3 regions of the Candidatus Sodalis pierantonii str. SOPE genome follow, and region 3 is predicted to be linked to each of the others. Evidence: predicted binding sites of a transcription regulator. Region 3 holds the regulator's gene; each other region holds the start of a gene.
The links. The regulator PurR, encoded in region 3, represses purine synthesis genes. The targets are predictions, from matches to a motif close to CANGCAAACGTTTGCNTG.

Region 1 (9,715 bases), 860 kb from region 3:
CCGCAAAACCGCAGGGCACCGACGTAGACCCGATTGCCAGACGACACAACCGTCGAGAGAGACGGCATGGCAAAGGAGCGCGGGGCGCTACCGGGTACCGCATGCCGTGGCAACGCGCTGCGGCGCGACCTCGCGCAGTCGCGCAATGGCCGTCCGGGTCTGGCTGATGGCGTAATCGATTTCTTCCGGGGTGGTAAACCGCCCCAAAGAGAAACGAATGGCACTATGGGCAAGCTCATCATCCAGGCCCATGGCGCGCAGGACATAAGACGGTTCAAGGCTGGCGGAAGTACAGGCGGATCCCGTCGAGACCGCCAGATCCTTAAGCACCATGATAAGAGACTCACCGTCCACATCGCGAAAGCTAACGTTAAGCACCGTCGCCACGTCCTGTTGCAGGTCGCCATTAACGAACACGCCGCCTATCTGCTGCAGCCCCTGCCATAACCGGTCGCGCAGCGCCCTCAGACGCGGCATTTCGCTCGTCAGCGCCTTCCCCGCGAGTTGATAGGCTTCCCCCATCCCGACAATTTGATGCACCGGCAACGTCCCGGAGCGCATACCGCGCTCGTGACCGCCGCCGTGAATTTGGGCCTCGACCCGCACCCCCGGTTTGCGGCGCACGAACAAAGCGCCAATGCCCTTCGGGCCATAGACTTTATGGCCGCTGAACGACATGAGATCCACCGGCAACGCGGCCAGATCGATGGGCAGTTTACCGACGCTTTGAGTGGCGTCCACATGGAATAGCGCCCCGAGGGCGCGGCACAGTTCGCCAAAAGCCGCGATATCCTGGATCACACCGGTTTCGTTATTGACGTGCATCAACGACACCAGAATCGTGTCATCCCGCAGCGCATCGCTTAACTGCTGCGGGGTAACGATACCGTTCGCCGGCGGCACCAGCCAGGTAACGTTGAAACCTTCATGCTCCAGCTGGTGACAGGCATCGACCACCGCTTTATGCTCGGTGACGGCGGTAATGATATGACGGCCTTTAGCACGGCCGGCGTGAGCGGCCCCTTTCAGAGCCAGATTATCGGACTCGGTGGCGCCGGACGTGAAGACGATTTCGCGGGGATCGGCCCCTACCAGGGCGGCGACCTGATTGCGGGCAATATCGACGGCTTCTTCCGCCTGCCAGCCGTAACGGTGGGAGCGGGAAGCCGGATTACCGAAAATACCGTCCAGCGTAAGATGCTGCATCATCTTCTCCACCACCCGCGGATCAACCGGCGTAGTAGCGGAGTAATCAAGATAAATCGGTAATTTCATGAAGCGTTAACTCCGGGCATCAATAACAACGAATGCCCTTATTGTACTCAAGCGCGCAGGTTGACGTTAATCGTTTCCTGCGGTCGACCGTTGGCGATTCGGACGACGCGTATCATTATCTTGACGATCGGCAACATCAAGGATCTCTTCATTACTGACCAGCTCGGCCAGTGTGATGTTGTTAAGAAACTCGCTAATGCGTACGCTAAGATCGCGCCAAAGGGTATGGGTCAGGCAACGATCGCCGCCTTGACAGCCCTCTTTACCCTGGCAGCGGGTGGCGTCCACCGACTCATCCACGGCGGTGATAATCGCGCCGACGGCAATCTGATCAGAGTCGCGACCCAGCAAATAACCTCCACCCGGCCCTCGGACGCTCGCCACCAGCTCATGCTTGCGCAGGCGGGAGAAGAGCTGCTCCAAATAGGAAAGGGAAATGCCTTGGCGCTCGGAAATTTCGGCGAGCGGCACGGGACCCTTGCCGGAGTGTAGGGCGACATCAAGCATGGCGGTAACCGCGTAGCGGCCTTTGGAAGTCAGTCTCATGATCAGAATACCGGTGAAAATAACGTAGCAAAAGTCTGCCATTCCTGATTAAAATAATCAACTATTTAACCGAGTAATTTACTCAAGCATTTATTCCCTTCCGCCGGCTGCTTTTGCAGCGGCCACCGGCGAGAAGCAGTCCTCGGCGGAGGAGGCTAACCGCGTCGAAACCGCGCGGTGTCGCCGACAACAGCTGTTGGCATCCGGGATAGGTCAATCCTGCACGCGGCACCGCCAGCGGCCGGGATGGGCTAAATTCTCCGGGCGCTCGCTGTAGGAATTCGGAATAGGTCGATACTTAAGGCGAGCGCCGCCGGCGTTCAGAATAAACCCATCCGCCGTGCGGACGCCAACGGCATCCAAACTAAGTCAATCCTCCAGGTGAGTGCCGCCACGTTCAGAATTAATCATTCCTCCGGGCGAGCGTCGCCGCCATCCGCAGGGTGCGTTTGCGGCTTTTGCGGATGCTCGATGGAGGTCAACATTCCACGTAGGATATTCAGCTCCTGGCTTTCCGGCCGCGCGCGATTGAATAGCCGACGCAGCTTGTTCATTACCAGTCCCGGATGGGCGCGACGGATGAAACCGGTCGTACTCAGCACATGCTCCAAATGTTGATAAAATCGCTCCAGATCTTCTGCCAGAGGATAAGCCGAAGCGTCCGGCGCCGTTGCGTCCTGGCGCTGACTTTCCAGCCAGGCGACGCGGACTTCATACGCAAAAATCTGCACCGCCATCGCCAAGTTGAGGGAGCTGTACTCCAGATTGGCCGGGATCTGGACATGGAAATGGCATTTTTGCAATTCGTCATTGGTCAGGCCAACGCGCTCACGGCCAAACAAGAGCGCTACCGGGGCCTGCGCCGCCGCCTGCACGCTTTTCACGCCGCTCCAGCATCGGCCAGGGAAGCGTACGCGAACGAGCGCTGGTTCCCACCACCAGGCTACAGCCTGCCAGCGCCTGGTCGAGATGGTCAACCAGGGTAGCATTGCCGATAATATCACTGGCGCCGGCGGATAAGGCGATGGCCTGTGAATCGGGCTTATGCAGGGGATTGACCAGGTAGAAGTTGTTTAACCCCATGGTTTTCATCGCGCGGACGGTGGAGCCAATATTGCCGGTATGAGACGTTTCAACCAGTACGATGCGGATATTGTGCAGCATAATCTTACAAGTCAGAGGAAATGTGGGCGATAGGGTAGCATGGCCGTAGGTTTTTTGCTGACGCTCTGCTATACTCCGCGCCGTTTTAGTTCTTTAACATCTTAGTTAGTGGACGATATCCATGCATCCGATGCTCAACATCGCCATTCGCGCTGCGCGAAAGGCGGGTAATTTAATTGCCAAACATTACGAAACCCCTGATGCCGTCGAAGCCAGCCAGAAAGGCGACAACGACTTTGTCACTAACGTTGACCGCGAAGCGGAACGTTTGATTGTTGAAGTTATCCGCAAGTCCTACCCGCAGCACGCCATTATCGGCGAAGAGAGCGGCGAGCTGGCCGGCGAAGACACCGACGTACAATGGATTATCGACCCACTGGATGGTACCACCAACTTTATCAAGCGTTTCCCCCACTTTGCCGTTTCCATTGCCGTGCGCATTAAAGGCCGCACGGAAGTGGCCGTGGTCTACGATCCGATGCGCAATGAGCTATTCACCGCCTCCCGCGGCCAGGGCGCTCAGTGGAACGGCTACCGCCTGCGCGGCGGTAGCGCACGCGATCTGGATGGCACCATTTTGGCCACCGGTTTTCCTTTCAAGCAGAAACAGCATGCCAACAGCTATATCGCCTTGGTAAGCAAACTGTTCGTACAGTGCGCGGATTTCCGCCGCACCGGCTCCGCGGCGCTGGATCTTGCCTATGTGGCCGCCGGCCGCGTGGACGGTTTTTTTGAAATCGGCCTGAAGCCCTGGGACTTTGCCGGCGGTGAATTGCTGGTACGCGAGGCGGGCGGTCTGGTCACTGATTTTACCGGTGACCATAATCACCTGCTTTCAGGCAATATTGTCGCGGGTAATCCCCGCGTCGTGAAAGCCATGCTTTCGACCATGCGCGACGAGCTGAGCGAAGCACTGAAGCGCTAAGCTTTTATCCAGGGCCGGCACATCACCGCCGGCCCTGGCGTCACGGGCGCAACGCCTGGCGCCGTTCAACAGGTTCTGTATATCGCTCCACTCTTTCCGTTGTCGCGCTATTTCCCTCACGTTAACGTTTCCCTATCCAAAATCGCCGTTGCCCCGGTCTGACTTGCCGTTCAGCGCTCCCTCGGGTTCATTTTGCCCTTCCCCTCACGCAAGGTCATTCCCATGCCGGTCAAATCGTGGTAGAGAAATCCTCTGGGGGAAAAGCGCCGCGGCGACCTCCCCGATTGTCTCACCCACGCGTCATTAAGGAGGACTGGATGCATAATTTGTTTGATTTAACGGGAAAACGGACGCTCATCACCGGCGGTGCTAGGGGGATTGGGTATCTGCTGGCCAGCGGCCTCGGCCGCTATGGCGCCAGTGTTATCGTGACGGCGACGACCACGGCGAACGCCGAGCGGGCCGCGGAGCAACTGCGCGCCGAGGGCCTGGACGCACTGGGCGTGAGCTTTGATATTACCGATGGCGCCGAGGTCAGCCGCGCGATTGAGCAACTGGAATAGCGCCAGGGTCCGATCGACATATTGATCAATAATGCGGGTATTCAGCGCCGGCATCCGCTGCTGTCGTTCTCCGAAGCCGACTGGGATGAGATTATCAACGTAAACCAGAAAGCGGTATTTCTGGTTTCTCAACAGGTGGCAAAGCGGATGGTGACGCGCCGCCGAGGCAAAATCATCAACATCGGCTCGATGCAAAGCGAGCTTGCCCGTCCCAACATTACCCCTTACGCCGCCGCTAAAGGGGCGGTCAAAATGCTGACCCGTGGGATGTGCGCCGAACTTGCGCCCTACAATATCCAGGTCAACGGTATCGCGCCAGGCTATTTCAAAACCGAAATGACCACCTCGCTGGCGCAGGACGACGCGTTCAACACCTGGTTATTCCAGCGGACGCCCGCCGGGCGTTGGGGAGACCCCCAGGAATTGATCGGCGCGGCGGTGTTCCTTGCCTCCCCCGCCGCCGATTTCGTCAACGGTCATCTGCTGTTTGTCGACGGCGGCATGGCGGCGGTGGTGTAATCAGACGCTAAACGGGCGGATACCGCTTACCATCTCCGGCACCGCGCTGAAATACAGCAGCGCGCCCGCTCCCACCAATAGCACCCCGCCGGCGAGCGCCAGCGTTGTCCATACCACATTACGCCACAGCGACGGCGCGCGCGGCGTTATCAGCCGTTTCGCGCAGCTTTCCGGTAGAACGTTTCCCCACGAGGGCCCGCTGGCGGAACAGCTGTTTTTCCATTTGAGCGCCGCGTTGGAACGCTGCCATTTCCACATGGGCATCGATAGCAGCCTGCAAAGCGAAATAGAGGAAAAATATCCCAGTCTGCTGCGCGCTACCCGCTCGGCGATGATACCGCTGGAAGCGGAGTATCGTATTCGTTTCAGCCGAGAGGAGATGGGTCTGATTGCGGTCATCTTCGGCGCCTGGTTGATGCAAGAGACGGATTTGCAGGAAAAGCAGGTGGTGATTTTAAGCCAATCAGTGGGAGAGCAGGAGCGCAAACTGAAGCTGCAAATTCGGGAACTGACGCTGTTGCCGCTGAATATCAAATTTCAATCGGTCACCGAGCTTCAGGCGCGCGGCGCGCCGAAAAATACCGTGCTGGTGATTACCCCTTTCCAAATGTAATTGCCCTTATACTCACCGCCGCTGCTGCAGGTGCGCATACCGCTGCCGCAGGCGCAGCGCCAGCGGATCCGCGATCTGCTCGAATCCTGAACCCCGGCTGCGATACTGCCGAGCAGGCGCCGCGTCGCCTGCACGTCCTGACTCAACCTCGGCCCGCGCTGGCCGACTGGCGGCATGTGGCCCGAAAAACGCCGGGCCGACAATCGGCGGCGCGGGTAGCCCAAGTGCACCTCGGCGCTGCCAGGCCCCCCCAAAAAAAAACGGCCCCGCAGGGGGTCGGTTAGCAGTTTGTGACGGGGGTTATGCCAGCAAGCGCCGTGCAGTCCCCTTGTCTCGTTAAAACCGTCCGGTACCGTCAGGCGTAAACGGGATGACGAGCACAGATATCCAGCACTTTATTTTTAGTCCGTTCAATCACCGCGTCGTCGTTAATATTTTCCAGCACGTCGCACATCCAGCCGGCCAATTCACGCACATCGGCCTCGGTAAAACCGCGGCGGGTGACCGCCGGCGTGCCGATACGCACCCCAGAGGTAACGAACGGGCTCTTTGGATCGTTCGGCACGCTGTTCTTGTTGACGGTGATATTGGCACGGCCCAGCGCCGCATCCGCCTCTTTCCCGGTCAGGTTTTTATCTACCAAATCCAGCAAGAACAGGTGATTATCGGTAGCGCCGGAGACGACTTTGAACCCGCGCGACAAGAAAACTTCCACCATGGCCTTGGCGTTTTTGGCCACCTGCTGCTGGTGGGTTTTGAACGCGGGCTCCATCGCCTCTTTCAGCGCGACCGCCTTGGCGGCGATCACGTGCATCAACGGACCACCCTGCGCGCCGGGGAACACGGCGGAGTTCAGCTTTTTGTACAGCTCTTCGCTGCCGCCTTTGGCCAGGATCAAACCGCCGCGGGGGCCGGCCAGCGTCTTGTGGGTCGTGGTGGTCACCACGTGCGCGTGGGGCACCGGATTCGGATACACGCCGGCGGCGATAAGACCCGCCACGTGGGCCATATCCACGAACAGATAAGCGCCGATACTGTCGGCGATTTGCCGCATTTTGGCCCAGTTCACCACGCCGGAATAAGCGGAGAAACCACCGATAATCATTTTCGGCTGATGGGTTTTCGCCAGTTCGGCCAGCTGCTCATAATCGATATGGCCGCTCTCATCGATACCGTAAGGCACGATATTATACAATTTTCCGGAGAAATTGACCGGGGAGCCGTGGGTCAAATGACCGCCGTGCGCCAGATTCATCCCCAGCACGGTATCGCCCGGCTGCAGCAAGGTGGTATAAACGGCGAAGTTGGCTTGCGATCCCGAATGCGGCTGAACATTGGCATAATCGGCGCCAAACAGCGCTTTGGCGCGATCGATGGCCAACTGCTCCACCACGTCGACATATTCACATCCGCCGTAGTAGCGCTTGCCGGGATAGCCTTCCGCGTACTTATTGGTCAACTGTGAGCCCTGGGCCTGCATAACGCGCGGGCTGGTGTAGTTTTCAGATGCAATCAGTTCAATGTGCTCTTCCTGGCGCACCACTTCCTGCTCCATTGCCTGCCACAGTGCGGCATCATAATCTGCAATGTTCATATCACGCTTTAACATCTGTTTCTCCTGACTCTCAGCTAACCTACTACGGCGATTAAATTAGGGGGAATGACCGGCCGTCAGTGTAATCTTTTTTGCCTCATTTCCGAAAGGGTCCAGCGCCGCTTTTTACGCAAACGATTTCCTTTAAACGGCCGCATCCAGCCTGTAGCCGCCCCCCGGGCCACATCGCGAAATATTTTCATCGCGAAGGCGGAAAAATTCATGCGCGGTCCCCACGGGCATCCGGTGCGTTGCGCACTCACGGCGCTCACGCTTACCGCCTACGCGTGGGCGTGGCGATATTCCCGAGATGCATCGTGTGCCGCTCCTCGGGCGCCGGCTCAACGGAGTCGGTTTTCCAATGGCTTGGGCCGCCGGCAGCGAGCCTCAGATGGCTTCTTCGTCTTGCTCGCCGGTACGGATGCGCACGACGCGGGCGACGTCGAAGACAAAAATTTTGCCGTCGCCGATCTTACCGGTCTGTGCGGTATGCATAATGGTGTCGACGCAGCTGTCGACGATATCATCCGGTACCACCAGTTCAATTTTCACCTTGGGCAGGAAATCCACCATGTACTCCGCGCCGCGATACAATTCAGTATGCCCTTTTTGCCGCCCAAATCCTTTCACTTCGGTTACCGTCATCCCGGTAATGCCGACTTCGGCCAGCGCTTCGCGCACGTCATCCAATTTAAAGGGTTTGATTATCGCATCAATTTTTTTCATTACTTCACCTACTTGGTCGATTACCGGCGCTCGCCGTCGATCATCGGAAACGAGGGCCGATCAATGTTTAAAATCATTCGGGTCCAGCGTGTGGCGGGACAAGAGTTTATAAAATTCTGTACGGTTGCGACCAGCCATCCGTGCGGCCTGCGTCACATTTCCGCGGGTTATTTGCAATAACTTGCGTAAATAGCGCAACTCGAATTGATGGCGCGTCTCGGCGAAGGTCGGCATCACCGTGGTATCATCCGCCAGCGCATCACCGATGACCGGCGTGGAGGTTAACGCCACACACTGTTCTATCACGTTCACCAGTTGGCGTAGATTACCGGGCCAGCCGGCGGCCACCAGTCGTCTCATGGCATAGGCGGAAAAACTGCGCACGAAGGGTTTATGGCGCTGCGCCGCCATACGTAATAAATGCTGCGCCAGCAGGGGTATATCCTCGGCCCGTTCGTGCAAGGGCGGCAGTTTCAGGCTGACGACATTCAATCGATAATAGAGATCCTCGCGGAACTCCCCCGCCGCCATCGCCTTCGGCAAATCGCGATGGGTAACGGACAAAATGCGCACATCGATAGCGCGATCGCTGCCGAGCGGGCGCACCTTGCGCTCTTGCAGCACCCGCAGCAATTTGACCTGCAACGACAGCGGCATATCGCCGATTTCATCAAGAAATAACGTCCCCCCGTCGGCGGCCTGGAATAACCCTTCACGCTGACTGACCGCGCCGATGAAAGCGCCGCGGGCATGGCCGAACAGTTCGGACTCCAGCAGCGGCTCCGGTAAGGCGCCGCAGTTTATTGCAACGAACGGGGCATGGGCGCGCGGGCTGGCGGCGTGGATCGCCTTCGCCAAAATCTCTTTGCCGGTGCCGCTCTGCCCGCTCAGCAGGATGCTGACGTCCGACTGGGCGACCATCTTCGCTTGCTCCAGCAGGCGCAGCATGAGCGGGCTGCGGGTAACGATGGCCTCCCGCCAGCGTTCATCGCTGGCAGGTTGGGTCAACGCCAGCGCTTCGTCGATGGCGCGATAAAGCGCGTCGCGATCCACCGGTTTGGTCAGAAAACTGAACACCCTTTCCTGGGTCGCCGACACCGCTTCCGGGATCGAGCCGTGGGCGGTGAGTATGATCACCGGCAGGCCGGGCTGCTGCTGTATGGCCTTGAACAGCGCGATACCGTCCATTTCGTCCATGCGCAAATCGCTGATGACCAAGTCGATTTTATTGCGCAGCAGCTGCCGCAGCGCCTCTGGGCCGTTTTCCGCGGTCGTGACCGTGAACCCCTCGCTGGTCAGCCTCATGCCCAGCAGCTTCAGCAGGCTGGTATCATCATCCACCAGCAATAAATTGGCGTGTTTGCGCGTTCTCATTGGCGTGGCTCTCCGGCCTCCGGCGCCGCAACAGGCGGACGGGCGGCCGCGGCAGGGGGGGCCGCCGCGCCGCCACCGGGAGCGCTTGTGCCGCCCGCCTTCGGCGTCTGCCGTTCTCCGGACGGCGGTTTGCCGCTGCCGCCGTCGGAGGCGGCTGGGCCGTCATCGTCCGGCGTCTGCCATTTGCGCGATGATAGGCGTCGCTCGATATCGGTCAGATTTTGCAGCTTGCGGGCGGTAGCCGCCAGCTCCTGTTTAAACTGCTGTTCGCGCGCCGTCAGCGCACGCATCTGCTTGTCGCTTTCCTGTTGCTGACGCTGGGCGCGGCTGCGCTCATCGGCCAATACCAGCCGTAGCGCCTGATGCTGGCGCCATAGCGTAAACAGGGGGTAGATGCCGGCCGGAAAGTTGTCGCG
Region 2 (9,715 bases), 590 kb from region 3:
GCAAAACCGGAAGATATCCGCTATATCCCTAGCCGAGGAGTGACACCGGAACAGATGCGAGATCTGCTAGGGGGACAATATCTGAAATATCAGAAAAGCATACTCATCACGGGGCCGACAGGTACGGGCAAAACCTGGCTCAGTTGTGCGCTTAGTGAGCAGGCATGCCGGCAGCAATATAGCGTGCGTTACTGGCGAGTGGGTCGGTTGCTGGCCCATCTTCACCAGTGTCAGGTAGACGGGACCTATCTAAAACAGCTTAAGCAGTTAGAAAAAATAGAGTTACTGATCTTGGACGATGTGGGCCTAGAATCAATAAGTCCGATGCAGGCAACGATGCTGTTGGAGGTGATGGAAGATCGCTACGACAAAAGCAGCAGCATCCTGATCAGTCAACTGCCGGTGAAAAAATGGTATGGACTGATAGAAAACCCCACGACAGCTGACGCGTTACTCGATCGGTCAGTACACCCCAGCTATAGACTGGAACTTAAAGGCGAATCACTACGCAAAGAGCAAGGAGTAGCCAGCACAGGAAAAATAGACTAAACCCGAGTCAGAAGATGAGCGAACACGTGATCGAATATCACTGGAATGGGTGATCGGAAAATATCGGAATAACTGATCGGATGTCGCCGGAACAGCTGATCGGATACGTCGGAATCTGCACCACGGCGGTAAAATGATTGTCCTGGCGCGTTTTGTGCCTATCGTGCGGACTTTCGTGCCGTTCGTGGCCGGCATGGGACATATGCGCTACCGCCATTTCGCGCTGTATAATGTCGCGGGCGGCCTACTGTGGGTTCTACTGTTCAGCTATGCCGGCTATTTCTTTGGCAATATGCCGATGGTGCAGCAGAATCTGAAGTGGCTTATCGTGGCGATTATCCTACTATCGGTGCTGCCGGGCGTAGTGGAAGTGTGGCGCCAGCGCCGACTGGCCGCCAACGGTAAAAGTGAGTAATTTCCCGATGCCGGCGGGCAAAATGTGTACAAAGTACAGAGTTTTCTGTGCCAAGTCGCTGGCCGTTATGGTTTAATGGGCAACCTTTGGCGCGCCATCCCCGGCGGGGAGCGCGCAAAACGGCGGCCTTCTCGCCGCGGTAAAAGGTCAAGTAGATATAGCGGACTGGCGGATGCCAGGTTCAAACAGAAAGGTTATCGATGAGCTGGATTGAACGAATTCTCAATAAGAGCACTATCACCCCGGCGAGCAGGGCGAACATTCCCGAGGGCGTATGGACCAAATGTGATAGCTGCGGCCAGGTGCTGTACCGCGCGGAGCTGGAGCGCAATCTGGAGGTCTGCCCCAAATGCGATCACCACATGCGTATGACCGCGCGCGCGCGCCTGCACGCTTTCTTGGATAAAGGAAGCGAGTCAGAACTCGGTAGCGAGCTGGAGCCGAAAGATATCCTGAAGTTCAGGGACTCGAAGAAGTATAAGGATCGCCTGGCGGCGGCCCAGAAGGCCACCGACGAGAAAGACGCGCTGGTGGTGATGAAAGGCACGCTGTACGGTATGCCGGTGGTAGCCGCGTCCTTTGAATTTGCCTTTATCGGCGGGTCGATGTCCTCGGTGGTCGGCGCGCGTTTTGTGTGCGCGGTGGAGCAGGCGATGGCGGACGACTGTCCGCTGGTATGCTCTTCCGCCAGCGGCGGCGCCCGCATGCAGGAAGCGCTGATGTCGCTGATGCAGATGGCCAAGACCAGCGCCGCGCTGGCGCGGCTGCGCGAGCGGCGGTTGCCCTACATTTCGGTGCTGACCGATCCCACCATGGGGGGCGTTTCGGCCAGTCTGGCAATGCTGGGGGATTTGAACGTCGCTGAGCCGAAAGCGCTGATAGGCTTTGCCGGTCCGCGCGTGATTGAACAGACGGTGCGTGAAAAACTACCGGCCGGCTTTCAGCGCAGTGAATTTCTGCTGGAAAAGGGCGCCATTGATCTTATCGTGCGCCGCCCGGAAATGCGTCTGCGTCTTGCCAGCCTGCTGGCGAAACTGACCAATCGGCCGCAGCCGCAGGATCCATTGCCGCACGAACCGCGCCCTGATGCGGTCCCGGAGGATCATCAGGACGAGGCCTAAACGGACGGTGCAAGCCTGCCCGCGGCCATCTGCCGGGGCGGGGCAGGCTTAGTGAGAACCCAGCATAAGCCAATGAACGGACGTATGGAAAATCTGCCTATCCCTCAAGCCACGTCGCCACTGGCCGCGTGGCTTCATTATCTTGAACGTCTGCATGCCAAACCCATCGATCTGGGCCTGGAGCGGGTAAGCCATGTGGCTACCGGCTTGAATCTGCTGCGCCCGGCTCCCTGGGTCATTACCGTCGGCGGCACCAACGGCAAAGGCACCACCTGCCGGCTGCTGGAAGCCATCTTGCTAGCCAGCGGCATGCGGGTCGGGGTCTATAGCTCGCCGCATTTACTGCGCTACACCGAACGGGTGCGTATCCAGGGCGACGAATTGCCGGAAGCCGCCCATAGCGAGGCGATGGCGGTTATCGAAACCGGCCGCGGCGCCACCTCCCTCAGCTATTTCGAGTTCGGCACGCTCGCGGCGCTACAGCTATTTCGGCAAGCGTCTCTGGATGTGGTGATCCTGGAGGTCGGGCTGGGGGGACGGCTGGACGCCACCAATATCGTTGACGCCGACGTCGCCGTGATTACCTCCATTGCCCTCGATCATACCGATTGGCTGGGGCCGGATCGCGCCAGCATCGCGCGGGAAAAAGCCGGCATCTTCCGTCGCGGCAGGCCGGCGATTGTGGGTGAGTCCGATCGGCCGGCGACGCTCGACGCCGCCGCGGCCGATAGCGGCGCCGTCTTGTATGCCCGCGACCGCGATTGGTGGTGGCACCACGACGGTCAGCACTGGCGCTGGTGGGACGGCTTGCGCGAGCTCACGGCGCTACCGCTGCCTGCCATTCCCCTGGAGAATGCCGCCACCGCGGTGACCTCCGTCGGCCGCCTGCCGTTCGCGGTGCCGGAGTCGGCGGTGCGACAGGGGTTACGTGAGGCCTCGCTGCCGGGACGTTTCCAGTGTATCGGCCGAGCGCCGCTAACGATACTGGACGTGGCGCACAATCCCCACGCCGCCGGCTACCTGGCCCGGCGTCTGGCGGCGCTGCCCCGCACCGGCAAGGTGCGGGCGGTGATTGGCATGCTGGCGGATAAAGATATCGCCGGCACGCTCGCCTGTCTGCGCGGGCAGGTGGATGTCTGGTATTGCGCCTCCCTCGATGGGCCGCGCGCCGCCAGCGCCGCACAGCTGGCCGCCCATCTTGACAGCGACGCGCAACGGTTCGAGGATGTGCTAAGCGCCAGGCATCAGGCAATAGCGGACGCCGTGCCGGAGGATTGTGTGCTGGTTTTCGGCTCTTTCCATACCGTGGCACCGGTCATGGCGCTGGCTGAAAGGGAGAAATATTGTGGCGAGTAAATTTCAGAACCGCCTGGTGGGGACCATTATCCTTGTCGCCCTCGGCGTCATTATTTTGCCCGGCCTGCTAGACGGTAAAAAGAAACACTATCAGGACGAGTTCGCCGCCATTCCGCTGGTGCCGAAGCCCGGCGACAGCGATGAGCTCGATGCGACGCCGCCGGCCAGCCAGCCGCCGGAAGGGGCGGGGGAGGCGGTAGAACAATCCAGCCGGCCGGCCAACAGCGGTCAGCCAGCGGCTCCGCTGCCCGATGCCGCCAGCGGTTCCCGCCAGCCGGAAACGCTGGCGCCGCCGGAGATGAAAACCACGCCGCCCGCGCCGGTTAAACCCGAGCCCAAACCGGTCGCGCGGCCTGAGACCAAACCGGTACCCAAACCGCAGGCGCCGAAAGGGCAGGCGTGGGTGGTGCAGTTGGGCGCGCTGAAAAACGCCGATAAAGTGTCGGAGATTGTGGCTAAGCTGCGGCTGTCGGGCTACCGCGTTTATACCTCGCCGTCGGTGCCGGTTCAGGGGCAGATTACGCGGATATTTGTCGGCCCGGATGCATCCAAGGAAAAACTGCAATCCGCGCTCGGCGAATTGAATCAGTTGAGCGGCCTTAACGGCCAATTGCGGCCATATAGCGCACGCTAGACTTTTACCGTTCCCAACTAGGGGTGCGGCCCGATGCCAGGGCCCGACATAAAGCGCTGCTCTGGCGCGGCAGGATACACAGCCTTCCTCGCGGGGGGCGCTGGGCGTCTGGTCGGTGAAGCGCTTCGCGCTATCTCATTGCGGCGATTGGCTTTTTTTAATCGCCGTTATTTATTTAAACAGGGGGATAAATCCCCTACGCAAACGTTTTCTTTTTCTGTTAGAATTCGCCGCTAACCAGCTGACCGGGCGAATGATCAAGGGATGCATGCATGATCTGGGTTGATTACGTCATTATCGGCATCATTGTTTTTTCCGCTGTGGTGAGCCTGATTCGCGGGTTCGTGCGCGAGGCATTATCTTTAGTAACCTGGGCCTGTGCATTTTTTGTCGCCAGTCATTACTATAGTTACCTTGCGATATACTTCACCCGTTTTGAAGAGCAGATGGTACGCAACGGCATTGCGATTGCCCTGCTGTTCGTGGCGACCCTGATTGTTGGGGCGATCGTCAATTACGTGCTTAGCTCACTGGTGGAGCGGACCGGTTTATCCGGCACTGACCGGGTCCTTGGCGTCTGCTTCGGCGCGTTGCGGGGCGTTCTAATCGTGTCGGCGGCGCTGTTCTTTCTCGACACCTTCACCGGTTTCTCCCACAGCCAGGAGTGGCAGCAGTCCCTGCTGATACCGCAGTTCAGCGGTATCATCAGATGGTTTTTTGACTATCTGCAAAGCACGTCGAGTTTCTTACCGAGGCAGTAGTTGTCCCGGTAACGCTGATGAGGAAATGACCACATGTGCGGTATTGTCGGAATCGCCGGTTTTATGTCGGTAAACCAGTCTATCTATGATGCATTAACGGTGCTGCAGCACCGTGGGCAGGATGCGGCAGGCATTGTTACCATCGATGCATTAAATGGCTTTCGCCTGCGTAAAGCCAATGGACTGGTTAAAGATGTTTTCGAGGCCCGGCATATGCAACGCTTGCAGGGCAATATGGGGGTGGGCCATGTCCGCTACCCGACCGCCGGCAGCTCCAGCGCCTCCGAGGCGCAGCCGTTTTACGTCAACTCCCCGTTCGGCATCACCCTGGCGCACAACGGTAACCTGACCAACGCCCACGAATTGCGTAAAAAGCTGTTTGAAAACGGACGGCGCCATGTCAATACCACTTCCGACTCGGAAATCCTGCTTAACGTCTTCGCCGCTGAGTTGGATCGTTTTCCGGATTACCCGCTGGAGGCGGATAACATCTTCGCGGCGGTGGCGGCGACCCATCAGCAAATTCGCGGCGCCTACGCCTGCGTCGGCATGATAATCGGCCACGGCCTGTTTGCGTTTCGTGATCCCAACGGCATTCGCCCTCTGGTTATCGGTAAACGCACGCTGGCGGACGGGCGCAATGAGTATATCGTGGCCTCCGAAAGCATGGCGCTGGATACGCTGGGCTTCGATTTCCTGCGCGACATCGCGCCGGGCGAGGCGGTGTACGTCACGGCAAAAGGGCAGCTGTTTACCCGGCAGTGCGCAGAGAACCCCCGGCACCATCCGTGCCTGTTCGAGTATGTCTATTTCGCCCGGCCGGATTCCTTCATCGATAAAATTTCGGTCTACAGCGCCCGCGTGCGCATGGGCCAGATGCTGGGCGAAAAAATCGCCCGCGAGTGGGAAGATCTCGATATCGATGTGGTGATCTCGATTCCAGAAACCTCCTGCGATATCGCGCTGGAGATCGCCCGCATCCTGAATAAGCCGTATCGTCAGGGATTTGTGAAAAACCGCTACGTCGGCCGCACCTTTATCATGCCCGGTCAGCAGGTTCGTCGGCAGTCGGTGCGCCGGAAGCTTAACGCCAACCGCGCCGAATTCCGCGACAAAAATGTGCTGTTGGTGGACGACTCCATCGTACGCGGTACGACCTCGGAGCAAATCGTTGAAATGGCGCGCGAGGCGGGCGCCCGTCACGTTTACCTGGCTTCCGCCGCGCCGGAAATCCGCTTCCCGAACGTCTACGGCATCGATATGCCCAGCGCGTCAGAGCTGATTGCCCACGGTCGCGAGGTCGACGAAATCCGGCAGCTCATCGGCGCTGATGCACTGATATTCCAGGATTTGGCCGATTTGGAACAGGCGGTGCGGGAAGATAATCCCGACGTGGAACAATTTGAATCCTCGGTCTTTAACGGTATTTACGTCACGCGTGACATTGATCAGCGCTATCTCGATTATTTGGAGTCGCTGCGCAACGACGATTCCAAAGCACTGCGCGCCCAGACCGAGGTCGAAAACCTGGAAATGCATAACGAAGGTTGATCGGTAGCGCGCGGGTGCAGTAGGCTGTGCCGCTGTACCCGCGCTTTACGGCAACTGGTCATCTCTACCCGGGCGGTCAAACGCGCCGGGTTTTTTTTCGTCTTTCCTACTGGCGGGAGTTGAGGTATGAAACGTCTGATTGTTGGTATCAGCGGCGCCAGCGGCGCCGTGTATGGCGTCCGCCTGCTACAGGTGCTGAGCACGCTGCCGGAGATCGAAACCCATCTGGTCATGAGCCCGACCGCGCGGCAAACCCTGGCGCTGGAGACGACTTATAGCCTGCGCGAAGTGCAGGCGCTGGCGGATGTGGTGCATGATTCCCGCGACATTGCCGCCAGCATCAGCTCTGGTTCATTCCAGACCCTCGGGATGGTTATCCTGCCCTGTTCGATGAAAACCCTCTCCGGTATCGTCAATAGCTACAGCGATGGGTTGCTGACGCGCGCGGCGGATGTGGTGCTAAAGGAGCGGCGCCGGTTGGTGCTCGGGGTGCGTGAAACGCCGCTGCATCTGGGCCACCTGCGCCTGATGACCCTGGCGGCCGAGCTCGACGCGGTCATCATGCCCCCGGTCCCAGCCTTTTATCACCGGCCCGCCCAAATCAGCGACATCATTGACCAAACGGTTAACCGCACGCTGGATCAATTCGATCTGATGCTGCCGCAAGATCTGTTCCAGCGCTGGCAGGGCGGCTGAGGCCTGCGGCCAGCCATATATTCAATTTAATAATTATTTTCATAATAATGGTTTATGAAAATAACATTGCACCAATAATGAACATGCTGGGTAAATGGATGGTGCAGCGTCGCCGACGGCGGCCGTGCGCGGCGGGTGGCGTGCCTGATGCAGCGCGCGTTTGCGGCGCAAAGGTGTGGGTTACGGCGGGTCTCGCCGCGTTCTGCGCCATGCGCCCAGGCGGCGCGATACATGGCATGAAATGTGCAATGGTTCCGACGGAAAAGGACACACGCTATGCCGGGCAATGAATAATTATACTGAGGGTCATTTATGAAAAAGCTGGTAAAAGTTCTTCCTTTGGTGGCGGCGCTGGCTTAGACTCTGTACACGATTCTGTGTAAATGCCTTTTCTCAGAAGTGATCGTCCAGGCGGTCACCGAACTCGATAATAAAGCGGCTCATTGCCATGCGCCAGTCCCTCAAAGGCATTGTCCATTTCTGTGAGGCCGCCTGTATCGCCAGCCACACCACCTTTTTCACTGCGTCGTCGGTCGGGAACACCTTGCGCTTTTTGATGGCATGCCGGATCACGCTGTTTAACGACTCGATGGCGTTGGTCGTGTAGATCACCTTGCGGATGTCCCAGGCACTGGAGAACGCTTCCAGCGCCTGCAAGCCGGCTTCTTCCGTAGGGGCCTGATAGATAGCTTTCAGGTCGCGGGTGACGGCCTTGTAGTCCTTCCAGGAAACGAACCGCAGGCTGTTGCGCACCATATGCACGATACACAGCTGGAGCCGCGCCTCCGGATACACCGCGTTAATAGCGTCAGGGAAACCTTTCAGCCCGTCTACGCAGGCGATAAGGATATCGTTCAGGCCGCGGTTTTTCAGCTCTGTCAGCACGTTCAGCCAGAACTTTGCGCCTTCATTTTCGGCCAGCCACATACCTAGCAACTCTTTCTGGCCTTCGATGTTGATGCCCAGCGCCAGGAACACAGATTTGTTGATGATGCGGCTGTCCTGCCGGACTTTTAGAACGATACAGTCAAGATAAACAATGGGATAGACTGCATCCAGAGGCCGGTTTTGCCATTCGACAACCTGCTTCATGACCGCATCGGTGACCTTTGAGACCAGCGCCGGCGAGACATCGGCGTCATACAGCTCTTTGAACGCGGCGGCGATCTCGCGGGTGGTCATCCCTTTGGCGTACAACGATAAAATCTGGTTATCCATCCCGGTAATCCGGGTCTGGTTCTTCTTCACCAGTTGCGGTTCAAAGGAACCGTCACGATCGCGCGGAGTACGCAGCGCCAGCGGGCCATCGCCAGTGGTAACGGTTTTTGTGGAATAGCCGTTGCGGGCGTTGGTCCCCGGTTTAGGCTGATTTTTATCGTAGCCGAGGTGATGGGTCATTTCGGCATTGAGAGCTGCTTCGACGCTGATTTTTTTCAGCAGCCGATCGAAGTGACTGAGATCTTCAGGGGTTTTGAGATTTTTGGCCAGTTCGTTAGCCAGAGCCTACAACTGTTTTTCGTCCATAAATTAACCTGTTTTTGATGTTGGATTGAACATATCAAAATCAGGCAAATACACAAATTTCTAAACAGGCTCTATTTCTCCTCCGCCAGGACAGGTATGATTGATGCTTTTTGGTTATTCGCAATTAATTATCAACGGCGCGCTGGTGACGCTTGAGCTGGCGCTCAGTTCCGTTTTACTGTCGGTGGTGCGCTTTGTTGAATAAATCCGAAATTTGTGACGACTTCCTCCCTATCAGGGCGATTGTTACATGATGCGGACGCTGTTTGGCATTCCTAACAGCGTGATCCGGTTAAGCGCTTTGACCATTGCCATAGCCTCACCTACCTGCGCGTCATAGTCATGCAGACTCAGATGACCACCCAGAAGTGTTTTAAACCGGAACATGGCCGTTTCAGCCAGTGAACGCCGGTGATAACCTACTTTCTTTTTCCAAGTATCGTTATTGCCGCTCAGATGCTGATTTGCCACCGCATGGTTACGCTCATGGTATCGAGCTGGCCAATATTGCGCACCACTTCGCGGTGGGATAAGCGGCTTTATTTTTTTCCTCAGCAGAGCATCATGACAGTAACGCGTATCGTAAGCACTGTCAGCCGACGCTTCCCTGATTTTCCGGTGGGTTTGGTTAATCAGCCCGGGCAGCACCTGCGCATCTGTCGTACCGCTTAGCGATAAATCGGCACAGATAATTTCATGTGTCGCGCTATCTACTGCCAGATGAAGCTTGCGCCATACTCTGCGCCTCTCAGCCCCATGCTGCCTAACTTTCCATTCGCCTTCGCCGAAGATTTTCAGGCCGGTGCCATCGATGACCAGGTGTGAGATTTCGCCGCGGGTTGGCGTTTTTATGCTGATGTCGACGGTTTTTGCTCGCCGGCTGACCAGAGAGTAATCTGGGCAGCGCAGCGACAGCCCCATCAGTTTAAAAATCGCGTCAACGAAACCCTGTAACGCCCGGAGCGAAAGGTTAAACACGCGCTTTATCATCAGAACCGTGGTAATGGCCATATCGGTGTAGTGAAGCGGCCGGCCACGATGTTCAGGTGGTGTACTCTCAGTCCATGCAGCAATGGCTGACTCATCAAGCCATACTGTCAGGTCCCCC
Region 3 (9,715 bases):
AATCGAGTCAACGAAACCCTGTAACGCCCGGAGCGAAAGGTTAAACACGCGCTTTATCATCAGAACCGTGGTAATGGCCATATCGGTGTAGTGAAGCGGCCGGCCACGATGTTCAGGTGGTGTACTCTCAGTCCATGCAGCAATGGCTGACTCATCAAGCCATACTGTCAGGTCCCCCCGCTGCCTGAGCGCATTGTTATATGCGGGCCAGTTGGTAATTTTAAACTTTTGCTTTGCCATGGGGACCTGATGTTGAAACGAATGTAGTGATCATAGCCGCCAGTCACCTAAAAGTTCGATTTATTCAACAAAGCCAATAAAACGATTAAATTCGATCGACCGCTCAAAGAAACATCTTATTTTACAGAGTGGTTAAAAAAAACGCCCTAGAAGCCTTGCGGCCATAAGATTTCTCCGATTAAGGCGGCAGCAAAACGTGCTATCGAAATTGGCCGCGCTACCTATTTTATTTCTTTGGCGTGATTCTTTTGTCGGCTCGCCCAATTAGCGGTGACAACGACGGGGTGGTGGAGGTGAAATAGGGCCAAAGATAAAGTTTCTTTATACCATTCTGGTACCAAATGCGGTATTGCATAGCTGCCCGTTAATTAATAAGTATTACACTTTTTAAATAATACCTGCGACGAACAACAAAAAAGGCCCCTGTGTGGACAGGAGCCTGGGATGCTGTCGACGCCCGCCGGGAACTCCGCGTATGAACTATAAAGGCCATCGCGCCGCCGCGACAGCCAAGAAGGTCTCAGCGGGCGCACCCGCTGCCGATGCTTACAGCATATGCACCGAGGCGGTGTTGGTGGTGCCGCTCGGCACCAGCGCGCTGGACACCATGACGATAATATCGCCTTTGGCCGCCAAGCCGGTTTCTAACGCCATGGCTTTACCGATGCGGTAAAAATCATCGGTCGACGCGATCTCTTCCACTAACTGGCAGGCAACCCCTTTGCTCAGCAGCAACTGGCGGGCGGTCAGCGGATTGGTGGTCAACGCCAGGATTTCCGCTTTCGGGAAATATTTTCGTACCGACTTGGCGGATTTCCCGCCTTCTGTCGCGACCACGATCAAAGGCGATTCCAATTTTTCCGCGGTTTCCACCGCGCCGCGGCAAACGGCTTCGGTAATGCGCAACTTGCGGCTGTCGTGCTGACCGTCAATACGGCTCGGCAGCATACGATCGGTGCGCTGGCAAATGGTGGCCATAATGGTAACGGCTTCCAGCGGATATTTTCCTTTGGCGCTCTCGCCGGACAGCATCACCGCATCCGTGCCGTCAAGAATGGCGTTGGCCACGTCGCCGGCTTCCGCGCGGGTTGGGCGAGGATTTTTGATCATCGAGTCGAGCATCTGGGTGGCGGTAATGACGACCTTGCGCGCCCGGTTACACTTCTCGATCATCATTTTCTGGGCGAAGATGACTTCTTCCACCGGAATTTCGACGCCGAGATCGCCGCGGGCCACCATGATGCCGTCGGACGCTTCCAGAATTTCGTCGAAATTGTTCAGGCCTTCCTGGTTTTCGATTTTAGAGATGATCTGGATATGTTCGCCACCGTGCTGCTGCAAATGTTCACGAATTTCCAGTACGTCGGAACGCTTGCGGATAAACGAGGCGGCGATAAAATCCACCCCTTGCTCGCAGCCGAAAATCAGATCGCGTTTGTCTTTTTCCGCCAGCGCCGGTAGGGCAATGGACACGCCAGGCAGGTTGACCCCTTTATTTTCGCCGAGATCGCCATTGTTCAGCACATTGCACACCACCTCATTCTGGGTGACGCTGGTGACGGTCATGCCCAACAGTCCGTCATCCACCAGCACGGTATTGCCTACGGCCAGATCCTGGGTGAACCCGGGGTAGGTGACCGCCACGTGCTCGCTGTTGCCAACCACGCTCTGATCGGTAGTAAAGGTTTGGCCCGCGCGCAGTGAAACGTCGGCGCCGTTTACAAGCTTCATGGTGCGGATTTCGGGGTCTTTGGTATCAAGCAGGATGGCGGCCTGTTGACCCGTTCTCTTCAGAACCGCGCGCAGATTTTTGATGCGCTGCCCGTGCTCTTCATAGTCGCCGTGGGAAAAGTTGAGACGCATCACGTTCATCCCCGCGTCGAGCAGGTTGGACAGTACCTCTTCGGATTCAGTTTTCGGGCCGATGGTACAAACAATTTTAGTCTTTTTCATAACGTTGATTTCTATAAGTTGTGATGGATGATGAATCTGGTGCATCGCCGGACCAGGCCCGCGATGAAAAAAAAGCCGCTTGCTAAACCTGCGGTCCATATTTAAGGATAGGTGACAACGCTCGGAACGTAAGGAAAAAAAATTGAACGGCTCAGCACGGCAAGGCCGGTATGCGCCGGAGGTCAATGCTGTTTTTAGACGTTGGGGGCAAATCAATCGGCGCTAACCCTTCAATTGAAATAACGTTTTGCATTATAGTTATTGGCAGGCGGGAAACAAAGTAAAAACTGGACAATTAATGCGTTAGCACAAAAAAAAGCGTTATTGTGTCATTTTTGCCGCAGATCGTCGCAACCGGCAAAGACCGTTTTGTCACGCGCTCGTGCACGTTGTTTACCCTCATGATAATACCCGGCGCCGATGACGCTGGCTGAAGAGAGGCCGTGGGAAACATAGCGCAACATCATCGCTGCGGAAACAGTAGCGGTTAAAAAAGGAGTGCGAGGGAAAAGGGAACGATAAGATTTGGTGCGTTCTAATGGACTCGAACCATCGACCCCCACCATGTCAAGGTGGTGCTCTAACCAACTGAGCTAAGAACGCATTTTGTTGCCTGCTGCCTGCAGGACGAATATTAACGGGCTCTATCACGCCTTGCAAGGGGAAAACGCGTTTTCCCCCCCCCCCCCGAACGCCGATTGATTGTCGAGGGAATGTGCATTAAGCCGGCTTTTTCACCGATCAAGACGCGTCATGCCCCTCAACGCGCCGCCCGACGCAAAATGCGCGCGGGGGTTTGGCGCTGTAGCCAGCGCATCCGGAACATCATCAAAACGGCGGCTGAGGTCAGACCGACAATAAATCCAATCCAGAAACCGCTGGGACCCATGGCGGGGCGCAGCCAATCCGTCAGCGCCAGCACGTACCCGCACGGCAGGCCGCGCAGCACGCCGTTGCCGATAACCTGGATGGAATCAGAAATCTGATATAGGGCCGCTAGCAGCATTAAATGCGAGGCCATGGCCACGACCGCCGGCGTATCGTTATACAAGAGCGCAATCCGCTCACGCAGCAGGCCAGCGTGACGCCTATCATCAGGCTGGCCCTGGCCCTGGCCCTGGCCCTGGCCCTGGCCCTGGCCCTGGCGCTGACTCGCGCCTGCTCGACATCGCCTTCCCCCAGGCGAAAGCCGATGCGGATGGTGGCCGCCACGCCCAGCGTCAGCCAGAAGCCCTGACGTATCTGATGGGCAATCCGGTCTCGCCGTCCGGAGCCGTTGAGCTGCGCGATAACCGGCGTTAGCGCCAGCAGCAGGCCGTGACCGAACAAAATGACCGGCAGCCAGATGGAGGTGCCCACCGTTACCCGCGGCCATATCGGTGGCGCTTACCGAGCCGGACATGATGGTATCCACGACCCCCATCGCCGTTTGCGATACTTGGGCGAAAATTACCAGGATGGCCAAAGCCACTAAGATACGCGCTTCCTTAACATAATTTTGCACGCGGACACCTTTGTTGCGAGTGACGAACCGAGTTTATTAATGGAACCCGCACGCGTTAACACGGCTGGATCCTTTTAGCGGCATAGTGTAATGCATTTTGTTGGCGAAGATAGCAGGAAAATGACGCGATATAAGGGGCATAGCCTCTATTGTATCGTGTCAGTATTTGGAATTTGTCATATTATGGGGCAAACTGAGCGCCGAGTTATTCGGTGTAGCCAGATGAGGAAAACGCATGTTTACGGGGATTGTTCAGGCCACCGCGCCCATTACCGCGATTGAGGAAAAAGACCATTTTCGTACCCATCACGTCCGCCTGCCGGCGGCGCTGTTGCCGGGTTTGACCATCGGCGCGTCGGTGGCCCATAACGGATGTTGCCTGACAGTGACCGTCATCGCGGGCGACGTGGTCAGCTTCGATCTGATGAAAGAAACGCTCCGGCTGACCAACTTAGGCACGCTTAAGGTTGGCGATGAGATCAACCTGGAACGGGCGGCGACCCTGCAGGCGGAGATTGGCGGTCATCTGATGTCAGGGCATATTATCTGCACAGCCGAATTGACCAAAATCGTGACCTCAGAGAACAATCGGCAAATTTGGTTTTCCTTGCCGGACAGGGCGCTGATGAAATACATCCTGCATAAGGGTTATATCGGTGTTGACGGTATTAGCCTGACGGTAGGCGAAGTCGCGGGCAACCGTTTTTGCGTACATTTAATTCCTGAAACGTTGCTGCGCACCACGCTCGGTAAGAAACGACTCGGCGATAGCGTCAATATCGAAATCGACCCGCAGACGCAGGCGATTGTCGACACCGTGGAGCGGGTTTTGGCGGCGCGCGAGCGCGCCTGACCCAGGTGGGCGGCGGCGCGGTCTGAAAGCGCCGTCATGTGCGCCGGCAGCCATGACGGCGCAACGCTTACCGCGCGACGCGCAGACCGCCTTCGACGCCCCGAGGGCTGAACAGAACCTGCCATAGCTGGATATTGCGGGCGCGGAACGCGCCGGCGCAGGCCTGTAAGTAGTATACAAACATGCGGTAAAAACGTTCGGAATAATTGCCCTGCAACGTCGGCCAGGCGGCGATGAAGAGTTCATGCCAGGCCATGAGCGTGCGATCATAATCCGCGCCGAAATTATGCCAGTCTTCCATGACGAAATGAGGCTCGCTGGCATCGACGATATGCCGTACGGACGGCAGGCAGCCGTTCGGGAAGATATATCTGTTGATCCATGGATCCACATTCATATCGGTCCGGTTCGTGCCGATGGTGTGCAGCAAAAGCAGGCCGTCGGGTTTCAAATTACGGGCCACCACATCGAAATAGGTTGGGTAGTTTTTCGGCCCCACGTGCTCGAACATCCCTACCGAGACAATGCGATCGAACTGCAAATTTAAATCGCGATAATCCTGCAACAAAATCGTGACATCTTGTCCTGCGCAACGCGTTTGCGCCAGCTTTTGCTGCTCGGTCGAGATGGTGACGCCGTGGACTTTAACGCCATAATGTTGTTCCGCATAATTCGCCAGACCGCCCCAGCCGCAACCGACATCCCCGGCTGCAATTGCAGTTTTTGGCAAATCATTTCCAGTTTATTTTGCTGGGCCTGCTCAAGGCTGGCGGCATGAGGCCAATAACCACAGGAATATTGCATATACGGATCGAGCATGAGCGAGAAGAGATCATTGCCTAAATCGTAATGTTCTTTACCGACGATCCAGGCCCTTTTGCGCGATTGGAGATTAGTCAGGCGCGCCGCGGCGACGCGTAGGGTATCTTTTAAATGATGGGGAAGCTTATTTTCCAGTCCGCTGCGCAACGCACGCTGAAAAAACATATCCAGCCGTTCGCAATCCCACCAGCCATCCATGTAACTTTCACCTAAACCCAGTGAACCGTCCTGTAGTACGCGCTTAAAAAAATCCGGGTTGTTGACGTGAATATCGAATGGACCATTGATTTCAATGTCGGCTTCAGCGAGTAATTCATGGACGATGCGATACCAAGCGTTATCCTGAAAGCTCAGGTCTTCAACACACGAGGAACTCATAGCTTCTCCATCACCTTTCTTCTAAAAATACCTCGTCAGGAAGAGCCAGGCGCTGCCTGCGAGCTTTTATAAGAATCCACGGTAAGCCGTGGTGTCTGATACGACAAATTAACAGAGGAATAGAAACTCAGAATGGTTGTTAAACCGGCTGCTTTGCACGAAAAAGCATGCATGAGTAAACATCACGTCCCTAAAGCAAAATGAATAAACAACTCGTTATAATTGTTAACGTAATTGAGTATAAGCCTGCATCCGGCTTTAGACAACTCCAAAAACAGCAATAGGAATAATAGCCTAAGTTAATGATAACTTTGGGAAACAGTCACACTCCTCAAAGAGTTAGTGCGCCTAAAGAGTTATTATTCATTTCTGCGTCGCGGGGAAATTTGCGCGGCCACGTAGCGCGTAAAACGCCGTGCATAATGGCCAACGCCGCCGCAAACACGGGGCCTCAGCCAACGACGGCACAAGATTAGCGGTTATGGTAGGGGTCATCGGCCACCGAACAGCGCTCCACCAGGGTGGGATGGACCTCAATTGTCTGCGCGGCTTCCCGCTTGCTGATGATCCTATCAAGCAGCATGGTCAGCGCGGATTCCCCCAATACGGCCTTGGGCTGATCCACCGTGGTAAGCGCGGGGGTGAAATACCGTGAGTGGCTGACATTATCGTAGCCTATCAGTGAAATGTCTTGCGGTACGCGCAGCCCATGCTCGTGGATGGCGCACAATGCGCCCATCGCCATCTCGCCGCCGCCGCAAAATATCGCGCTGGGACGGTGAGACTGGGCCAGAATATGTTGCATGGCGCGATAACCGGAAGCCGGTTCGAAATCACCTTGAACGATCCAGGCCTGGTTGGGCAGAATATCGGCCTCTTTTAACGCATGAAGATAACCGCGGTGGCGTCCGCCGCCGGTGTTGCGCGCCAGCTGGCCGGGAATGGCGCCAATATCCCGGTGGCCGCGATCGAGTAAATAGCGGGTGGCCATATAACCGCCGGCAAAGGCATTATCGACGATGGTATCGGTAAAATCGCCGCGCACCTCACCCCAATCCATCACCACCATGGGAATATGGCGATATTCTTCCAATAGCCGCAGCAGGGCTTCGGGGTATTCAACGCACATCACCAGCAGCCCATCGACCCGCTTTTGCGCCAGCATTTGCAAATAGGCCTGCTGTTTCGATGTTTCGTTGTGGGAATTGCACAGGATAAGGGTGTAGCGTTTGGCAAAACAGTGAAGCTCTATGGATTCAATTATCTCGGCGAAATAGGGGGCTTCGCTGGTGCTGGCCAACAGACCGATGGATTTGGTGCGGTTGACCTTCAGGCTGCGCGCCACCGCGCTGGGGGAATAGCTGAGCTGTTTGATGGCGTCCCATACGGCGCGTTTGGTCTCCGGCGCCACGAAGCGGGTTTTATTAATCACATGGGAAACCGTGGTCGTTGATACCCCCGCGTGTTTGGCTACATCTTTTATGGTTGCCATCTCTAAACTACTCCTGGATCCCTCGGCAGTAGGGGATAATGCTATGTGAATCGTTTGCCTGCCAACAAAAGGCAATTTTCCTCGATCTTGTCGAGAAAGTGAAAGCGTTATATGCGTTGAGCCGCCGACGGGACATGCTTTTTGGCCACGGCTATGGCAAGATAGAGAACGAATACCGACTAACTTAGCCACCTGACGCAGAAGCGTTAAAAGGAAATATCATGAGCCGCGATTTTGCTTGGTCGTTAACGACTACCGTCTTTTCGCTGTTGGTCATCATTATCTTCAGCTTTACCACCGTATTGGATTGATCGCGTTTGGCGCCGGGCCGAACATCACCCAGACGGTAAAAAGGGCTCCAGGCCCTTTTTTTTATCATCCCTAAACCACTTCTAAGGGCGGGGGATTGATTTGCGGCCTAGTAACGACGCGCGGATCGGCACGGTGAGCTGGCGGGGGCGTCAAAAGGCCCCTTAAGACCCGCGCTGCGACGGCAAGGGGGAGAGGCTGTCGCGCGTGGCCGTCAGCGAATGGTGGTAGGCGTCATCACGCGGCGGGCGCCGACATAATGATCCTGCCAATAATCTTCGCTCAGGTAGCTGATACGGATGTCACGCCCGGTGCGGGGTGACTGAATGAAACGGCCATTGCCCAGATAAACCCCGACATGATCCGCCGTGTTGCGGATGCGGATGCGGAAAAAGACCAGATCGCCGCTTTCCAACTCGCTCTTTTTTACCGGCGCAGCATCCCGCAAGTGGTACATTTCATTCGCGGTACGCGGCAGCGGCACGCGGATTAAGTCTTTATAGGCGTAGTAAATCAACCCGCTGCAATCGAAACCGGTGGTCGGCGATTTACCGCCCCAACGATAGGGCTTACCCACCTGCGACATCTGTTTGGCCATCGCCGTTAATTTAGCGTGCTGGTAGCGAACCTTGTGGCTTTCGCTCATGCGCAATGGTTGAGCGTCTGCCGCAATGGCCGCGGTCCGGGCTCGCGCGCCGCCGCGATGGCGTCCATAGGCTTTCTTCAGCCCTTTGCCGGCGGCCTGGTTATGCGCCAGACGAGTATTTTCACGTTGGCGGCGGGAAGACGTAATGGGGCTTTTGCCCACCTTCACGACGACGGTTGGCGCTGCGTCGGGGGGGGGGCGTTTTGGTGGCGACGGCCTTGCGGGGTTTCACCACGGCAGATTTTAACTTGGGATTACCCAGATGCTCGCTCTCGGTGCTGCGGGTCTTTTTTTGCAGTTTAACGGGCTTGCGCTTGCGTCGGTCATCGGTTTTCGCCGCGCTGGCCTGCGATTTACGTTGATCGGCATTGACTCCCGCATTCGGCGCGGCGTGCGCGAGATTGAGAAAGAGCTGGGTAAACAGCAGCACAAAAAGCGTAAAGCATAAACGCTATCCTCTGTGGCCCAAGGTCGGGAGAAAATGACGGCTCAGCTGAATTTAAGCTATTTGCGGTTCTAATGCATCCGTATTTTCCTACAGATTGTGAATAAACGTGAATAACATGCGTGATGCGGCATTTTTGCGCGCGTGCAGCCGTAAAAAGCAACGGTTTTACGGCCCGTTAAACGCCCTAGTCGCAAATCTTCGCCGCCGCAAGGGCAGACCCGGCGTTCGCGCCCGTTGTATCACGGCCGGGGCGGCTGAAGCCCGCCGGCGGGGCTAACGTGAAAAAAGCATTTAAATGTTCCCCCCGGAATCGTTAGAATAGTGAATTACGTCAGACCCGATGTATGATAAATAAAAGCCAGCCACTGGCTTAAGGAAGCGAGACAATGACCACGACTATCGAAAAAATTCAGCAACAGATCGCCGAGAATCCGATTCTTCTGTACATGAAGGGCTCGCCTAAATTACCGGGCTGCGGTTTTTCCGCCCAGGCGGTACAGGCGCTGTCCGCCAGCGGTGAGCGTTTTGCCTATGTCGATGTGCTAACCAATCCGGATATCCGCGCTGAACTGCCAAAATTCGCCAACTGGCCGACCTTCCCGCAGCTGTGGGTGGACGGCGAGCTTATCGGCGGCTGCGACATTGTCATTGAAATGTACCAGCGCGGCGAGCTGCAGCCGCTGATTAAAGAAACGGCGGTAAAATACAATTCGCAAGCGGATAACGCGCAGTAACGGGAGGAATGTGCGCAGTACAGCGCGCAGCCCCGATGCTGTCCGGCGCTAACGCGCCGCGGCCGAGAGACCGCCTCGGCGCTATCGCACCAAAAACCACCCAAGGCACAGCGGGTGGTTTTTTTTGCGTCTCAGCGTGCCGGGCGCGGGGCAGTACGGGCGTCATCGCCGCCCGGCATGCCCTGCGGCATTCGCTAGGCAACATCTCAAGCGCCAGGGCGCCCCGGGGACGGGCAGGTGGTGTGCCCTGCAAGCGCTAAAGCCCTGTCATTGGCCGCGCAGACGGCCCGCGGCGTGGCAGCGTTTACAGATCGATAGTGGGGTTGGCGCGATCCT

Region 1: a site for PurR is predicted at 7,327-7,344, ahead of glyA (serine hydroxymethyltransferase). Genes of this name have one in related genera too.
Region 2: a site for PurR is predicted at 4,273-4,290, ahead of cvpA (colicin V production protein). Genes of this name have one in related genera too.

Annotation. Positions count from the first base shown of each region.
Region 1 covers NZ_CP006568.1:3,346,801-3,356,515, forward strand. Annotated here, with positions in the region: gene SOPEG_RS16830 (IscS subfamily cysteine desulfurase) at 88-1,275, opposite strand; partial or broken gene iscR (Fe-S cluster assembly transcriptional regulator IscR) at 1,323-1,821, opposite strand; partial or broken gene trmJ (tRNA (cytosine(32)/uridine(32)-2'-O)-methyltransferase TrmJ) at 2,229-2,985, opposite strand; gene suhB (inositol-1-monophosphatase) at 3,107-3,910, shown strand; partial or broken gene idnO (gluconate 5-dehydrogenase) at 4,228-4,992, shown strand; gene SOPEG_RS29895 (hypothetical protein) at 4,993-5,256, opposite strand; gene SOPEG_RS29900 (PRD domain-containing protein) at 5,192-5,605, shown strand; gene glyA (serine hydroxymethyltransferase) at 5,961-7,214, opposite strand; gene glnB (nitrogen regulatory protein P-II) at 7,587-7,925, opposite strand; gene glrR (two-component system response regulator GlrR) at 7,986-9,299, opposite strand; gene SOPEG_RS16875 (hypothetical protein) at 9,296-9,715, opposite strand, start outside.
Region 2 covers NZ_CP006568.1:3,075,431-3,085,145, reverse strand. Annotated here, with positions in the region: gene istB (IS21-like element ISSoEn3 family helper ATPase IstB) at 1-549, shown strand, start outside; gene SOPEG_RS15480 (VTT domain-containing protein) at 653-964, shown strand; gene accD (acetyl-CoA carboxylase, carboxyltransferase subunit beta) at 1,165-2,085, shown strand; gene folC (bifunctional tetrahydrofolate synthase/dihydrofolate synthase) at 2,170-3,441, shown strand; gene dedD (cell division protein DedD) at 3,431-4,075, shown strand; gene cvpA (colicin V production protein) at 4,348-4,836, shown strand; gene purF (amidophosphoribosyltransferase) at 4,870-6,387, shown strand; gene SOPEG_RS15450 (UbiX family flavin prenyltransferase) at 6,514-7,083, shown strand; gene SOPEG_RS15440 (IS256 family transposase) at 7,477-8,583, opposite strand; partial or broken gene SOPEG_RS27710 (amino acid ABC transporter permease) at 8,711-8,794, shown strand; gene SOPEG_RS15435 (IS5-like element ISSoEn1 family transposase) at 8,854-9,715, opposite strand, start outside.
Region 3 covers NZ_CP006568.1:2,490,311-2,500,025, reverse strand. Annotated here, with positions in the region: gene SOPEG_RS12740 (IS5-like element ISSoEn1 family transposase) at 1-240, opposite strand, end outside; gene pykF (pyruvate kinase PykF) at 787-2,193, opposite strand; tRNA gene SOPEG_RS12730 (tRNA-Val) at 2,720-2,796, opposite strand; partial or broken gene SOPEG_RS30900 (MATE family efflux transporter) at 2,954-3,697, opposite strand; gene SOPEG_RS12715 (riboflavin synthase) at 3,933-4,550, shown strand; partial or broken gene cfa (cyclopropane fatty acyl phospholipid synthase) at 4,618-5,750, opposite strand; gene purR (HTH-type transcriptional repressor PurR) at 6,223-7,242, opposite strand; gene cydH (cytochrome bd-I oxidase subunit CydH) at 7,464-7,553, shown strand; partial or broken gene SOPEG_RS28805 (C40 family peptidase) at 7,766-8,627, opposite strand; gene SOPEG_RS12690 (Grx4 family monothiol glutaredoxin) at 9,032-9,379, shown strand; gene rnt (ribonuclease T) at 9,684-9,715, opposite strand, start outside.